One region of the Bacillus pacificus genome, then DNA from elsewhere that is predicted to be linked to it. Evidence: predicted binding sites of a transcription regulator. Region 1 holds the regulator's gene; the other holds the start of a gene.
The links. The regulator NrdR, encoded in region 1, represses ribonucleotide reductase genes. The targets are predictions, from matches to a motif close to AACACNATATATNGTGTT.

Region 2: nrdI (class Ib ribonucleoside-diphosphate reductase assembly flavoprotein NrdI) is a predicted target of NrdR. The motif match lies at 3,385-3,402, and genes of this name have one in related genera.

The regions. Positions count from the first base shown of each region.
Region 1 is NZ_CP086328.1:762,735-771,191, forward strand. Features, by position in the region: gene ytaF (sporulation membrane protein YtaF) at 1-168, shown strand, start outside; gene coaE (dephospho-CoA kinase) at 220-822, shown strand; gene LMD38_RS04010 (glyceraldehyde-3-phosphate dehydrogenase) at 932-1,960, shown strand; gene speD (adenosylmethionine decarboxylase) at 2,348-2,731, shown strand; gene nrdR (transcriptional regulator NrdR) at 3,017-3,478, shown strand; gene LMD38_RS04025 (replication initiation and membrane attachment family protein) at 3,606-5,012, shown strand; gene dnaI (primosomal protein DnaI) at 5,046-5,984, shown strand; gene ytxC (putative sporulation protein YtxC) at 6,265-7,146, shown strand; T-box leader at 7,178-7,406, shown strand; gene thrS (threonine--tRNA ligase) at 7,454-8,457, shown strand, end outside.
Region 2 is NZ_CP086328.1:3,768,342-3,776,798, forward strand. Features, by position in the region: gene LMD38_RS19575 (ribonucleotide reductase large subunit) at 1-241, opposite strand, end outside; gene LMD38_RS19580 (NUMOD1 domain-containing DNA-binding protein) at 478-1,221, opposite strand; partial or broken gene LMD38_RS19585 (ribonucleotide-diphosphate reductase subunit alpha) at 1,384-1,746, opposite strand; partial or broken gene LMD38_RS19590 (GIY-YIG nuclease family protein) at 1,910-1,981, opposite strand; partial or broken gene LMD38_RS19595 (ribonucleoside-diphosphate reductase subunit alpha) at 2,225-2,989, opposite strand; gene nrdI (class Ib ribonucleoside-diphosphate reductase assembly flavoprotein NrdI) at 2,976-3,335, opposite strand; gene LMD38_RS19605 (hypothetical protein) at 3,812-4,129, opposite strand; gene LMD38_RS19610 (hypothetical protein) at 4,155-4,349, opposite strand; gene LMD38_RS19615 (GNAT family N-acetyltransferase) at 4,595-5,173, shown strand; gene LMD38_RS19620 (hypothetical protein) at 5,207-5,809, opposite strand; gene LMD38_RS19625 (hypothetical protein) at 5,898-6,080, opposite strand; gene LMD38_RS19630 (YkvS family protein) at 6,314-6,499, shown strand; gene queF (preQ(1) synthase) at 6,555-7,052, opposite strand; gene queE (7-carboxy-7-deazaguanine synthase QueE) at 7,071-7,787, opposite strand; gene queD (6-carboxytetrahydropterin synthase QueD) at 7,780-8,271, opposite strand; gene queC (7-cyano-7-deazaguanine synthase QueC) at 8,271-8,457, opposite strand, start outside.

The DNA of each region.
Region 1 (8,457 bases):
TTAGGGTATACACCCGCTATGATGGCGATATTAGTTGCAGTGATGAGTTCTTTGTTTTTATTTATTGGAATGAAACTTGGAACGGTTTTATCAAATATGAAATGGTTGCAAAAATTTACATTCCTGCCTGGAGTATTACTCATTATTATTGGAATTTGGAAAATGTAAGTACGGGCGTGGAACATTAGTTTCGCGCCTTTTATTATGAGGAGGGGTATGATGACAGTAGTAATTGGATTAACGGGAGGTATTGCAAGCGGAAAAAGTACAGTATCTCAAATGTTTCGCGAGCTCAGTATACCAGTTATTGATGCAGATATTATTGCACGAGAAGTTGTAGAACGAGGAAAGCCAGCATATAACAAAATTGTAGAAGTGTTTGGAACGGAAGTATTACAAGAAGATGGGGAACTGGATCGGCCGAAATTAGGAAGTGTCGTTTTTTATAATGAAGAGAAACGATTGCAGTTAAACAAAATTGTTCATCCTGCAGTGCGTGAGGAAATGAATAGGCAAAAGGAAATGTACATAAAAGAAGGTATGCAAGCGGTTGTGTTAGATATTCCTCTCTTATTTGAAAGTAAATTAACAAGTCTCGTTGACCGCGTTTTAGTTGTAGCAGTTAAGCCACGTACGCAATTAGAACGTTTAATGAAGCGAAACGATTTTTCAGAAGAAGAAGCAACAGCTCGTATTCAATCTCAAATGCCGTTAGAAGAAAAAGTGAAACGTGCAGATGAAGTGATAAATAATGATGGCACAATTATGGGAACGAAAACACAATTACAGGTGATTTTAAAGAATTGGAACATTATTGACTAAAAAATTGTGAAATTAATGAAAATGCTTAGTGACATATCCCCTTTTTGTGTTATACTATTATTGGGATTGGAGATAAATAGTATAACGCATTCAAGGGGGATAACATATTATGACTCGTGTGGCAATTAATGGATTTGGACGTATTGGGAGAATGGTATTTCGTCAGGCAATAAAAGAAAGCGCATTCGAAATTGTAGCAATCAATGCAAGCTATCCATCTGAAACGTTAGCACATTTAATTAAATATGATACAGTTCACGGCAAGTTTGACGGAACAGTAGAAGCATTTGAAGATCACTTATTAGTTGATGGGAAAATGATTCGCCTTTTAAACAACCGCGATCCAAAGGAATTGCCTTGGACAGATTTAGGTGTTGAAGTTGTAATTGAAGCAACTGGTAAATTTAATTCAAAAGAAAAAGCAATTCTTCACGTTGAAGCTGGAGCGAAAAAAGTTATTTTAACAGCGCCTGGTAAAAATGAAGATGTAACAATTGTAGTAGGTGTGAACGAAGACCAATTAGATATTACAAAGCATACTGTTATTTCAAATGCATCTTGTACAACAAACTGTTTAGCGCCTGTTGTGAAGGTGTTAGATGAGCAGTTCGGAATTGAAAACGGTTTAATGACGACAGTTCACGCTTATACAAATGACCAAAAAAATATTGATAACCCACATAAAGATTTAAGAAGAGCACGTGCTTGCGGACAATCAATTATTCCGACAACGACAGGTGCTGCGAAAGCGCTAGCAAAAGTTCTTCCACATTTAAATGGAAAACTTCATGGTATGGCACTTCGTGTACCGACACCAAACGTGTCTCTTGTTGACTTAGTAGTAGATGTAAAACGCGATGTGACAGTAGAAGCTATTAACGATGCATTCAAAACTGTTGCAAACGGTGCGTTAAAAGGCATTGTAGAATTTAGCGAAGAGCCTTTAGTATCTATTGACTTTAATACAAATACACACTCAGCTATTATTGATGGTTTATCTACAATGGTAATGGGTGATCGTAAAGTGAAAGTACTTGCTTGGTATGATAACGAGTGGGGCTACTCTCGTCGTGTTGTAGATCTTGTAACGTTAGTTGTGGATGAATTAGCGAAACAAGAAAATGTACAACATATTTAATTGAATAAGGGGAGGGCAAGTGAATATTTGCCCTCTTTTTTTTATTTTTTTCTGAAAAGGAAAAAAATTATATAAGTATATTTTTAGAAGTGGACATACCACGAAACGTTGAGGTTACTGTATTCGTGAATCATTTATTTTTTTTAGGGAAAAGTAAAGAGGAAAATATGACAGAAAATCGAAAAAACTGTTGTTGCAAAATGAAAATAAACAAAGTATACTAACACTCGTAAACTTAAGAGCTGAGGTACGTAGTCACTACTTAAAGGGTTAGGACCTCTCTGGACTAACTTTCCCCCGTGGTAGTGGAGCAAGCCAAATTGCAAATTAGTTTTCAATTCGAACAGTTAGAATAAATTTACAAGGGGGAACTGTAGAATGGATACTATGGATACGATGGGTCGTCACGTGATCGCTGAACTTTGGGATTGCGATTTCGACAAGCTTAATGACATGCCGTATATTGAACAATTATTTGTGGATGCAGCACTAAGAGCTGGTGCTGAAGTGCGTGAGGTGGCTTTCCATAAATTTGCACCACAAGGTGTAAGTGGAGTAGTAATTATCTCGGAATCACATTTAACAATTCATAGCTTTCCGGAGCACGGTTACGCGAGTATTGATGTTTATACTTGTGGGGATCGTATTGATCCAAATGTTGCTGCAGAATATATTGCAGAAGGTTTAAACGCGAAAACGCGTGAGAGCATCGAGCTTCCTCGAGGCACTGGTAGCTTCGAAATTAAGCAGAGAGAAACAAAAGCTCTTTAAAAAAGAACATAATTGATTTAAAATGTAAAGAGGTGTATAATGCACCTCTTTTTTAGTTTGAAAAAAAGGAAAAATATGACGTACTCGTTAGTTGAATGAATTGAGCTCTTGCGAATAAGTTAACGCCCTATTCTAGCATCTTATTTTTGGAACCGAGATGATAACATAATGCGTTTAAACTTAAAGTGGTAAGAGAGTTAGAATGAGTTATATAATACTGTATATATATTGTCAGATGAAGTAAGTAGAGAAAAATAAAGAGTATAGTGTAAAGGAGTGAATATATTGCGTTGTCCATCCTGTTCTCATAATGGTACAAGAGTGTTAGATTCGCGTCCGGTAGACGAGGGGCGCTCTATTCGAAGAAGGAGAGAGTGTGAAAGCTGTTTAAGCCGCTTTACGACATTTGAAAGAGTGGAAGAGTCACCTCTTATCGTTGTAAAAAAAGAAGGAACACGAGAAGAGTTTAATAAAGAAAAGATTTTACGCGGCTTAATTAAAGCGTGCGAAAAAAGACCAGTATCTTTAAGACAATTAGAAGAAGTAACTCAAAGTGTGGAACGTGAACTTCGTAATTTAGGTATATCAGAAGTGAAAAGTGATATGATTGGTGAAATTGTTATGGAAGAACTACGTGATATCGATGATGTTGCTTACGTGCGTTTTGCTTCTGTATATCGCCAATTTAAAGATTTAAATGTATTTATTGAAGAATTAAAAGATATACTGCAAAAAGAAAGAGAGTAGAATCTGTATTGTATTCTCTTTACATACCGTAAATAATGAGATAAGAGAGCTAGAAGCGAAAGCTAATAGCTCTTTTTCGCTAATAAATTATATAGTGAAGATTGGATGAGAGAAAGGAAAAGCAAGAATGGAAAAACAGTCATGGATGGAGCTATTGCCGATTGATCGTTATAAAGTAAGTGCGAAAGGGTTACTGCATAATTACGACCGAAAAGTGTTAACGATGTTATATCAGCCGTTAATAGGTAGTAGAGCTTTTAGCTTGTACATGACGCTATGGGGAGAGTTAGAGCAAGATCGTGTGTTTGGAAAAGAGAATACGCACCATTCCCTTATGGTGACCATGCAAATGCAACTTCCCGAAGTGTATGAGGAACGAGTAAAGTTAGAAGCAATTGGGCTTTTAAAAGTATATATTAAGAAAGAAAAAGATATTCGAATGTTTATATATGAGCTGCAACCACCTTTATCCCCGAAGCAGTTTTTTGATGATATTGTTTTAAGTATTTTTTTATACAATCGATTGAGTCGGACAAAATATAATCAAGTAAAACAATATTTCTTAGAAGAAGAATTTGATTTTGTATCGTATGAAAATGTTACGCGTTCTTTTAATGATGTATTTGGTTCGTTTAATCCAGGACAGCTTGAGCATGCGCAAGAAGATCTTCGTATTCCAAAAGCGACAGTTATGCCAAGTAATGAAAAGGGAGATGCTCCAAAAGTTTGGAATGATTTCTTTGATTTCTCCTTATTTGTAGACGGCTTGTCCGCTCTTGTTCCTAAAAAGGCGATTACAGATCAAGTGCGAGAATGTGTCATTACACTTGCTTACGTGTATGATGTAGATGTGTTATCGATGCAAAATATCGTTCTTGGTGCGGTGACAGAGATGCAGACAATTGATATCGAAAGGCTTAGAAAAGGAGCGCGTGATTGGTATCAGTTCGAAAACGGTCAAGCGTTACCTGTATTAAGTGAAAGAGTACAGCCTCACGCTGCACGTATGATGAAAGAAAAAGAGCCTACATCGCAAGAAGAGATGTTAATCAAACAGTTAGAGGAAATCTCACCAAAGCAACTATTGAAAGAAATCTCTGGCGGTGCAGAGGCGACGAAGGCTGACTTGCAAATTGTTGAAGATGTAATGATGAATCAAAAGTTAACACCAGGTGTTGTGAATGTACTTATTTATTACGTTATGCTACGCTCAGATATGAAACTTGCGAAAACGTATGTGGAGAAGATTGCGGGACATTGGGCACGTAAAAAGGTCGGTACAGTTGCTGAAGCAATGGCATTAGCGAAAGAAGAAAATCGTCAATATCAAGAATGGGCTGAGACGAAGAAGAAAGGTCGTACATCCAAGAAAACAGTACGAAAAGAAATGGTACCAGATTGGCTGAAAGAAGAGCCGAAAGAACAAGAGAAAGAAACTGTGAAAAAAGATGTAAGTGCTGAAAAAGGTGCAAGTACGTTAGAGGACGAACGAAAACGATTAGAAGAAGTGTTAAAAAAATATAAGCGTGATTAATAGAAGAGAATGAACGCTCTTTGAGGTGAGAAAATGGAGCATATTCAAAATTCATTTGCAAAGTTAATGGAAAATGAAAATTTTAAAAATAGATATGAAGTATTAAAGGCGGAAGTAATGGCACATCCGCGTGTGAAAGAATTTATAGACGAACATAAAGGGGAAGTAACAACGTCTATGATTGAACGCAGTCTTGTGAAATTATACGAATATATTGGACAAAGTGTAGGTTGCGCGGATTGTCCGGATCTAGGTTCGTGTAAAAACATGCTGCAAGGATATGAGCCAAAGCTCGTTATCCAAGGGAAGATGATTGATATTCAATATGATCGTTGTGTTAGAAAAGTAGCATATGACGAGAGGAAGAAATATGAAAAGCTCGTTCAAAGTGTATATATGCCAACTGATATTTTACAAGCAACGATGGAAAACTTAGACCCTTCAGATTTAGATGCGCGTATTGATGCGATTGGTGCAGCTAATGAGTTTTTAAGTACATATGAACCTGGTAAAAAAGTACAAGGTTTATATTTGTACGGTAAATTTGGTGTAGGGAAAACGTATTTGTTAGGAGCAATTGCGAATGAGCTTGCTCGAAAGAAAATAAGTTCGATGCTCGTATACTTCCCTGAATTTCTACGTGAAATTAAAAGTTCGATTCAAGATAATTCAATTGGGGAAAAGATTGATGCGGTGAAACGCGTACAAGTTTTAATGTTAGATGATATTGGAGCAGAAGCGATGTCAAGCTTTGTGCGTGATGATGTACTCGGTGCAATTTTGCAATTCCGTATGTTAGAAAACTTACCGACGTTCTTTACGTCTAACTTTGATTTTAAACAGCTAGAACATCATTTAACATATACGCAGCGCGGTGAAGCGGAAGAAATGAAAGCAGCTCGTATTATGGAGCGAATTAAATATTTAGCGAAACCAATTCCAATTGGCGGGAAAAACCGTCGTCATAAGTAAAGAGTAAGCTGAGAAGCTTGCTCTTTTTTTCGTAGTTAAACGCTTTTTAAAGTAGTCGAATGATAAAATGAAAAGTTCTTATTGAAAATTCCTAGTAGCTTGTATCATTTTTTTCTCCCTCCCTTAATATATATAAAATTAGCAAGCCATATCGAGTGGATTTTCTAACGATAGGAAATGTAATTCTACTAAGAGTGAACTTTCACGCGGGACGGACTCTTATAGGATTTGTAACGTATAGATACAGTCCTTTAGAGCAGGGATAAAAGGGGGGACAAAAGTGATTGAAATTTGCTTCGAAGAAAAAAATGATGCTATGCATGTATATAGACAACTACTGAAAAGAGCGGAACTGTTATATAAGGAAACGAGTGTGTATTTACAGAAACAAAAAGTGGTGATTCACATACCAGTATGTGAATCAAATTATATTGAAAAGATTTTATTGCCGGTAATGGTATATTTCATTGTGAATGTGAAACAAAATGAGTGGATATATACAATCTTAAAAGAGAAGTTTTTTTATGAAGAAGAGGAAGAGTGTCATCAAATATTGCATATGGCACAAGAGATTTTAAAAGGGAGAAGAAAAGGAATTGCTCGTGAATTAACACGTCACACATTTGAATCATATATTAAATCCTCTTTAAATAACTGGCTTTGTGATCCACTTTCATTCTCGTTTTCATCATATGTTCGCTTTCGTCTTCGTACATATAGGGAAATGGTAGCTAAGCTTGCTGAAGTGGCAATTGATGAGTATAAGTTAGAACAAGAATATCAAATGTTTATTGAAACGCTCCGGCAACAAGTTCGTAGCCGGAAATCACGTTTGTCATGTGTCCATCTTATTTTTGATGAAAGTTTTATTTTCTATGATGATAAAGGTAGACGTTTAAAACAAGAGAAATTGGTTCAATATATAGATGAAGACTTATTAAAACAAAAGGATGTATATATTGATACGAAAGTAATTGCACCACTTCTTTCTATTTCGCCGAAAAAAATTTATTTATATACGAAGGAACAAGATCATAATATGATTATTACTTTGCGAAATGTATTTCAAGAACGGGTACAATTACATGGATTACATGAGTTTGAGCGCAATGTGAAAAATTTAAAAAATAAAGGTAACGCCCTTGATTTTCTAAGTTTTTGAGCATATAATTACCTACATAAATGAAATATATTGAAATGTCATGATGAGGACATGAGTAGTTTTCTACGATTTTCAGAGAGGGAAGCCTTAGGGTGTGAGCTTCCTAGTACGGGATTATTACTTACCACCTCTAAACTTTAGCAGTGAACGGTTTTTCTAGTAATTGCTAACGGACAACACCGTTATGTTGAACTTGAGCAATTAACAATTATGTTAATTGGAACAAGGGTGGAACCACGAATTCAACACTCGTCCCTTTTTACGGGATGAGTGTTTTTTATTTTGAGAAAAAGAGGAGTGACCAGTGATGGCAGATGTAGTTAAAATTACTTTCCCTGATGGAGCTGTGAAGGAGTTTCCAAAAGGCGTAACAACTGAAGAAATCGCAGCTTCTATTAGCCCAGGCTTAAAGAAAAAAGCTGTGGCTGGAAAATTAAATGATGAGATGATCGATCTTGTTACACCAATCGAAGAAGATGGTGCAGTTTCTATCATTACATTAGATTCTGAAGATGGCTTATATATTTTACGCCACTCAACAGCTCACCTTTTAGCGCAAGCGTTAAAACGTTTATATAAAGATGTTAAGGTTGAGCTTGGCATTGGTCCAGTAATTGAAAATGGCTTCTACTACGATATTGATATGGAAGAAGCAATTACAGTTGAAGACTTCAAGAAAATCGAAAAAGAAATGCAAAAGATTGTGAACGAGAACTTAGAAATCGTTCGTCATGAAGTACCACGTGCAGAAGCAATTCGTCGTTTTGAAGAAATCGGCGATGAGTTAAAATTAGATTTAATTAACGATCTTCCAGAAGATGCAGTTATTTCAATCTATGAGCAAGGCGAATTCTTCGACCTTTGCCGTGGTGTTCACCTTCCATCTACAGGGAAAATTAAAGTATTTAAATTATTAAGCGTTGCAGGTGCTTACTGGCGCGGTGATAGCAATAATAAAATGCTACAACGTATTTATGGTACTGCATTCGTTAAGAAAGCAGAATTAGATGAGCACTTACGTATGCTTGAAGAAGCGAAAGAGCGCGATCACCGTAAATTAGGTAAAGAATTAAAACTATTTACTAATAGCCAAAAAGTAGGACAAGGTTTACCACTTTGGTTACCAAAGGGTGCAACAATCCGCCGCATTATCGAGCGTTACATCGTTGATAAAGAAGCAAGCTTAGGCTATGATCACGTATACACTCCAGTACTAGGAAGCAGAGAGCTTTATGAAACTTCTGGTCACTGGAACCACTACCGTGATGGTATGTTCCCATCAATGGAAATGGATAATGAAGAGTTAGTTCT
Region 2 (8,457 bases), 2.2 Mb from region 1:
CTGCACTTTCATAAGCGATTTTATTTTTTGCTAAATATCCGTGCAAGTTCATTGCGCCAAGCCCTACTGAATGAAGCTCATCATTTGCTTTTTTCACAGTTGGTGCATTCGGAATGATTGTCATATCAGAAACAGCTGTTAAAGCTTCCATTCCCGCATGAACTGCTTCACGAATTTCTTTATTTTCCATTACATTTACGATATTTAACGATCCTAAGTTACAGTTAATATCACGACGGATAATGTCATCTGTACCATAATCATTTATTTCAGAAGTTTCTTGAAGCTGGAAGATTTCTGTCTCGAATGTTCAACCGAGTTCGCTATTCCTCAGTCCGTTGCTCATGCAACTGCTGTATGTCACCATACAGGACAGACTATATCATCACCTACAGCATTACCTGATTAGGTGCTCCGCTTTTCGAACGCCAATCGCTTGCGCTCTACTCCCATAAGGGATAGTCGTTAGGCTTTTACTTATCTTAATCTTTCAGAAAGTCTCTTATAACTAGGATGTTTCTCACTATCTAAACGTCTTATTACAGTAGGGGATGATATACCTAAGGACCTAGCTGCATCTTTAATGCTCTCATACACTATCCCATCGACAATTAGCTTACACGTAGGATTATTAGACTGTTTTTGAATATTGTTTTTCTCTTTAATCCTTAGCCACTCTGGAAAGTTATCACTATTCAACCGATAGTTCACAGTAGTTATTCCTAAATTTAATACTTTAGCCGCCTCTGTTTGACTTTTATAATAAATCCCTTCAACAATAACAGCTCTAGAATTTGCTTGTTTTACTGCTTCTATCATTTTGATAGTCTTAGCTTTCCCATATTGATGATTTCCTTTTCCACTCATCTGCTTTCTTCTTATTTCACGTATTTCCTCTTTACGAGGATTGTTTGTGAAAATATCTCCGCCAATTGCAGTGAGTTTCACATTATAAAATTTTTGAGAGTTTACAGCATCAAATTTTAGGATATATTCTTCCTCTAGATTGTTTAATTCTTCTTCAGAAAAAGCTTCTATCAGTATGTGCTTTTCAAAATTTTCTTTCCCATACTTTTTGATAGCTCTTTGAAGGTATAATCCAGATCCTAGATAGTTACACCAATTATTTTGTCTTTTATAAATACATTTTCCAATGTATTTCATCCCATTTAACTTATTTACTGTCATATAAATAAAACCATAAGAGACTTTCTGATTCATTTTACCTCGCCATCCTCTGTACTTTAATTCCCAAAATACATTTTACAGAAAGCGACTCATTCTAAGATAAGATTTAGCACGGTAGGTTACCTCAAATTTGAGGCTTTCCCCGTTTAACGGAGTTTTCGACTAGCATTTCTACTAGAAGGTGCTACATATTTAACACAAGTTGGACATCTTCACAGTTCCAATATCCTTCAATGGATGTTGGTTATTTGCATTTGATTTAAACATTAAGTACGGATAACCAGACTCAAGCTGAATCATAGCAATTTTAATAAGCATATCACGTGCACTAATATCTAGCGGCTTCTTCTTCACTTTCGGATTGCTCATTAATTCATCGTACATTTCATCGATATCAATATCATCTAAATGCTTTCCGTATTCTTTATACACTGTATAAGGCGCGAAAACATGGAAAGGTTCGTTTTTCTCAGCAAGCTCAAAGAACTTACTTGGAACGATAATTCCGATTGATAGAGACTGAATACGGCTCTTCTCATCGGCATTTATTTTTTTGGTCAACTCGTCTTCATATTTCTATGAAGGTTGGACTATATCATCAACCTGCAACTGGTTGCCTTGCACTTCGACTGGTACCTATTTCCAGCCTACTCTACTAGCTTTCGTCTAATGACGTGCGTTCGATAGTCTCTACACCTTCTTGAAAGTATTGATAATTAGGAAAGTTATTAGAACTACCAATATAAAACTTCCTGTTTTCCTTATTAATTATCAAATAAATTCCACAGTTCATGGAATCTCGCCTCCGGTGAATATAAGATTCCACTTCACCCAAGTAATATTTCTTTCAAGCTTGGCACGGTATTACCTGCTATCCACGTACATGGACCGTAGGCTCTCTTAGTCAGCTTCTTCGCGGGTTCTTTTTCTTTTACCCCTTATTCAACTGATACCGTTAGCCGCTAATGCGACACCCTATTGGTTAGGTTCACAAGGTTTTCTCATACACATTACTGTATAGAGGGACTACCAATTAATCCAAGAATTCAATAATATCCCAATGGAAAATGTTTAAATATACTGCGCCAGCACCTTTTCGTTGGCCAAGCTGATTCGCATATGAAAACGAATCTTCAAGTAATTTCATAACAGGTACTACACCACTTGCAGCGTTGTCGATACCTTTAATTTGCTCACCGCGTGCGCGTAGCTTAGATAAGTTTAAAGCTACTCCACCACCGATTTTTGATAATTGCATTGCAGTATTAATGTTAAAGCCGATTGAATTTAAACTATCATCCATCTCTAACAAGAAACAAGACACCATTTCTCCTCTTCTGCTTCTTCCCGCATTTAAAAAGGTTGGTGTCGCTGGTTGGTAGTTTTGTTTGACAATCATGCTTGCGAATTGTTTTGCCTTCGCAACATCACCGCGTCCTAAGTATAATGACACAATTGCTACACGATCTTCATAGCTTTCTAAGTATTGTTTTTGATCATTTGTTTTTAACGCATAATCTTTGTAGAACTTAGATGCTGCCATATAAGATTGGAACTCGAAGTTTTCACCATAAGCGATGTTATATACCTCTTCTACTTCCTCCAAGTTATACTCGTCCAGAACGTTGTAATAGTAATCATGTTCTTTCATATACTCCATTCGCTCTGCCACGCTATTAAAATGAACGGTATTCTCTCTAGCTTCTTCCATAAAGACTTCTAATGCCTCTTTATCTTTATGAAGCTGATAAAAACCGTCCTGCATTTGCGTGATTTCATTATTCAGTTCAATGTGTCGCAATCTCCCGCACCCTTTCCTTAAAATATTCTACATCGTTATTTGTTCCTGATAACTCAAATTTTGATACAATAGGCACTTCATATTTAGCAGAAATTTTGTCAGCACTTGCACCGAACATGTCTCCCCAGTTACGATTGCCGCTTGCAGATACGCCTTTTAATTTTTCATTATTGCGCTCTAAAAATTCTAAAACACGTTCTGGTACATTGCCAAAACCTGTTGTATACGTAATTAAAATAAAGTCTTCATCTATTACTAGATCTTCACCAATTTGAACGGCCGGCATATTTAATTTGTGGATGAAACGCTTCACGTTTCCTGTCATAGAATCATATGCAACTAACATTTCCGACCCTCCCTTTTCAATCTATACTCTCTGTATGTTGTTTCTTGATTTCTCTATATATTGTATTACGTTTCAAAATAAGACACAAGATATATGTATAAATTCTTTCTTTTTTTAACTTTTACTTTTCGACAAGACCGTCGATTTTTTTCAATACAATGACTATGAAACAACATTCTAAAACTCATGTCAATAAAGTGCTTTTCAAAAAAGTTGTCAACGAATTTAACCTTATTTTAAAAAAAGTTAACAATATATTTTGTCATAAAACGGCAAATGCTGGAGGAATATATTTCTCCAGCATCACGCAAAAAAGAACAGACATGAAACGATAATCTGTTCTAAAAAACGATTACATTTATCAACTTTGCTTTATTCAATATTATACATATACTTTCAGTTCGCGTTACATACTAAAAGATAACTATTATAGAAAAAGATTATCATTATGGAAATTCAACTTATTTATGAAAAGATTATTCAGAGTGCTCAATACGCAAAATATCTTTTACAAATATATGATGTGGATTTTCATCTTTATCAATCATTGTACATACAGGAGCTTCTTCATCAAAGTACACAATCATTCCTTCAACGTACTGATATGTATGTTGAACTTGTACAGTTACTTTAATTTCTACAGCCTCTTCATATGCTCTTTTTATTTTCTGAAGCATTTTTGCCGAACACTTTCGTTTCTCTGGATATATGACCATCCCCATAAATCGATTTCCGGCTCTATCTTTCCACATATAATCCCAATGCGGTAATATGCCTTGTTTAAAATCGCCCATAAGTCTCCTCCCTATATTCTTTTAGTTACGAACGTGGCGTTTCTGAATATGTATAAATGACCTGTCCGCCGCGCTGTGCGTTACCAATGAAATGTTTAAAGTCTTCTCGATTTACTAAAACTTCTCTGAACGTATAAAATACATCTTTCGTAACAACATACTCCTTTATTTCACCATTTTTCAGCTGATCCAAAATTGTATTTGCTAATTCTTTATCCATGTATTTCACCTCTATGCAATATTTTATTTTATCTTATATTCTATAGGTCAACAACTGTAAAATTATCCAGATGCTATACCTTCATTTCATTTTCATTATTTTTCAAAAAAGATATCGTTAGTAGATGTCCACTAAATATCATATACTAACATAGCTACTTCTCTATATCAATCATTTCATCATTCCATTATGCAAAGTTCCATACCACTATGCTACAATATATAAATAGAACTAGGAGGGATACTATGATTCGGAAAGCAAAAAAGACAGATGCGAAACTGGTAGCACCTTTATTGTATAACGCTCTGCACGAAATTGCTGAAAAAATCACAGGTAGCACAGTTGAGACAGAAGTATTACTAGGACTTGAAACATGGTTCTCAAAAGAGAGAAATCGACTGAGCTATGAAAACTGTTTTGTATATGAGCAAGACGGGGGTGCAGTTGGAGTTATTGTCGCTTATCATGGTAGTGAAGCAACAAAGCTTGATGCACCAATTGTACATCACTTAAGAGAATTACATAAAGATGAATCGATTACGTTAGAAAAAGAAGCCGAGCTTGATGAATATTACATTGATACTTTATCCGTTTCAAGTGCATATGGCGGAAAAGGAATTGGTTCTAAATTAATTGAAGCTGCTGAAATACATGCAACTGAAAAGGAGTATGAAAAAATCGCATTACTTGTTAATTTAGAAAACAAACGCGCTTATTCACTATACGAAAAACTAGGTTATAAAAAAGATCAAATCGTCATGCTTGTAGGCGAACCTTATGCACATCTCATAAAGCCATTAAACATCAAAATTTCTATATCTTAAAAAAAGCACACGATTTATATAAATCGTGTGCTTTTATGTTAAATTCGTATTCAATACATTTCCATTCATCGCCTCATGAAACGTATATGTTGTACATCCCCATGGCTCTCTGTGCAAAATAGGAGAACCAGACCATCCCATCGCTCTCAGTTCGGCACCAATCATTACATTCACATAATTATGACCTACAAGAGCAATACTTCCATGTACGAGAGCATAACGATGTAATAAGTAAGCCGCTTGTCTTGCCCTCTCTCTTACTTCCTTATAAGACTCCACATCTTTATGGTAACCAAGTATCCATACTGTTCGTCCGATAAACATCCATACGTTAGGTTTACACTTCAACCATTTTGGAGCATAAAAACTCGTCGGAACTTCTGCTTCCCTAAATAGAGTATTTTGCATAAAAGATAAAGAATCCGTTAATTCAGCTGCTGACTGTACAGCACACCTTTGATCACTCGTTACAATCAATTTTGCCGCTTCAACCGCTTCCCTTGTTTCCGTTGGTATAGGTGCTTTTTCTGTTATAGTATGTAAGTCATATCCTTTCATCCATTCACGAAAGAATGTAACCGTCATTGGTTCTATAGTACGGTCTAAGCGACCATGACGAATAAAAGAAATCTTCATTCTTTCCACTCTCCATTCATCACTTACGAACTCTATTATGTACTATTTTTACATATCATACCACGCAAAAAAAGAAAGTTATACACCTTTACATATCCACGCCACTCTCATTTGTGACCCCAGCATGTATCCCATCCATCCCATCAAAATATGTAGTCGTTTCATGATGACGGATCTTTTTTAAATGTATATAAGAAAATACAAATAAAATTAATGCTATAACACTCCCCACAAATTCAAACATCATTTTACCGCCTCTAATTTCTCCCACTTTAGTAGGTTATTGTATATTTTTATTATACCCCTATATAAAGATATCTGCATTTAAACCCTTCTTTTTTTCTAATAACATGACATTCTTGCATATTTTCTTACAAAAAGTGAATGTTTTTCGAATTTTTACTTTGGAAACATTTACAAAATGGACAATATGGTTCAAAATAGGAAGAAATAAAAAACCAAAATTATTCTTTTTTGGGAAAACTGTAACAAGGAGAGTTGCTTATGCAGATCGCAGAAACTGGAGATATCATTGAATTTAAAGGTGGAATGCAAGGCCGTGTTCAAAAAGTAAATCAAAACTCCGTTATTGTAGATATAACAATTATGGAGAATTTTAGAGAACTAGATATGGAACCTCTTACAGTTGTTAGTCATAAAAACTATACTGTCATTAATCAAAATGCATAATATAATAGAAAGAAAGGATCTGTATGTTATACAGATCCTTTCTTTCTATTATATATTAACGATTATCAATTGTTTCTGGATATAAATCATGGTTCATCATGCGGTAGTCAGCCATTTGTTCATACTTCGTTCCTGGGCGACCGTAGTTGCAGTAAGGATCAATGGAAATCCCTCCACGTGGTGTGAATTTACCCCATACCTCGATGTAACGTGGATCCATTAATTTAATTAAGTCATTCATAATAACGTTCATACAATCTTCGTGGAAGTCACCATGATTTCGGAAACTAAATAAATATAGTTTTAAAGATTTACTCTCTACCATTCTTTGTTCTGGAATGTAGCTAATATAAATTGTTGCAAAATCCGGTTGGCCTGTTTTCGGACATAAGCTTGTAAATTCAGGGCAATTGAATTTAACAAAGTAATCACGGTTTGGATGATTATTATCAAAAACCTCTAAAATTTCTGGGCTATATTCAAATAAATATTTTGTATTTTGATTTCCTAACAATGTTACATCTTTTAAATCTTCATCTAATCTTCCTGCCATTTTAAACATCCCTTCTCATTATACTCCGCGTTTATTTCCCCATACTAACGCATGAAGCTGCGGCAATACTTTTGCATTATTCATTTCTTTACGATTAACTGCTTTTTCAATTAACCACTCATACTTATCTAATAGCTTTTTAATCAACATCGCATCATCCACAGTTTTTGTATCATCATTTCCTACTTGTAAGAAAAATGGTACATGTGGATAACGTTCGTGCATCTTAACTGCATACTCGAAATCATAATCGTCAAATACTACTACCTTTAAACTAATATCTTTTCCTGCTAGTTTCTGAATCATAGCATCTAACTTCTGAAAATCAGTTTTCATTGTCGAACTTGGTGGTTTTGGAGAAATCGTTATCTCATCAATTTGAAGTAACCAATCTTGCCATTTACTCCCTTGCGTTTCGATTGCTGTTCGCATTCCATTCTCTTTTAATATAGAAAGAAGAAACTCAATATTTTTCAGCAATGCCGGATTTCCACCTGAAATCGTAACATGAGAAAAATTTTCGCCGCCAATTTCTACAAGCTCATTCCAAACGTCTTCCGCTGTCATCTGTCTAATTTGATCTTTAGCAGATCCATCCCACGTAAAAGCTGAATCACACCAAGCACAGCTATAATCACAGCCAGCTGTACGGATAAACATCGTCTTTTGTCCTACAACCATTCCTTCACCTTGAATAGTCGGACCAAATATTTCTAAGACAGGGATTTTACTCATCTAGCATCCACTCCCGTCTTACTTCCGCATAACTAGTTGGAGTCTCAAACAGCCGAACAAATTCAACACGAGCTCCTTTATATTCGTTCGCACGATTATCTTTTGTTAACGCTTCTGCCATCTTTTCATAAATCCAAACGACCATATTTTCAGCAGTTGTATTCATCGCTGGTAACGTTTCGTTTAAATAACGATGGTCTAAATAAATTTCTATTTCATTCTTCCAAATTTCTTTTATATCTCCAAAGTCAATTGCAAGACCGATTTCATTTACATATCCACTAATCCCAAATACAACTTTATATGTGTGACCATGTAAGTTTTTACATTTCCCTTCATAACAGTGTAAATGGTGTGCTGCATCAAATGTAAATTCCTTGCTGACCATTACTCTTTTATTATGATATTTAAGCTGTTTACGCTGAATATCCTTGTCCATTTTTTGCAAACTTTCTACAATGCGAAATCCAAAGAAATTATCCATTAGTTACTCGCCCCTTCGCGTTCTTGTAGGTACGTATCTAATCCTGCTTTACGAAGTTGACATGCTGGACATTCACCGCAACCATCACCAATGATTCCGTTATAACATGTTAATGTTTTTTCTCGAACAAACTCGAATGCTCCAAGTTCATCTGATAATTTCCATGTTTCCGCTTTATCAATCCAC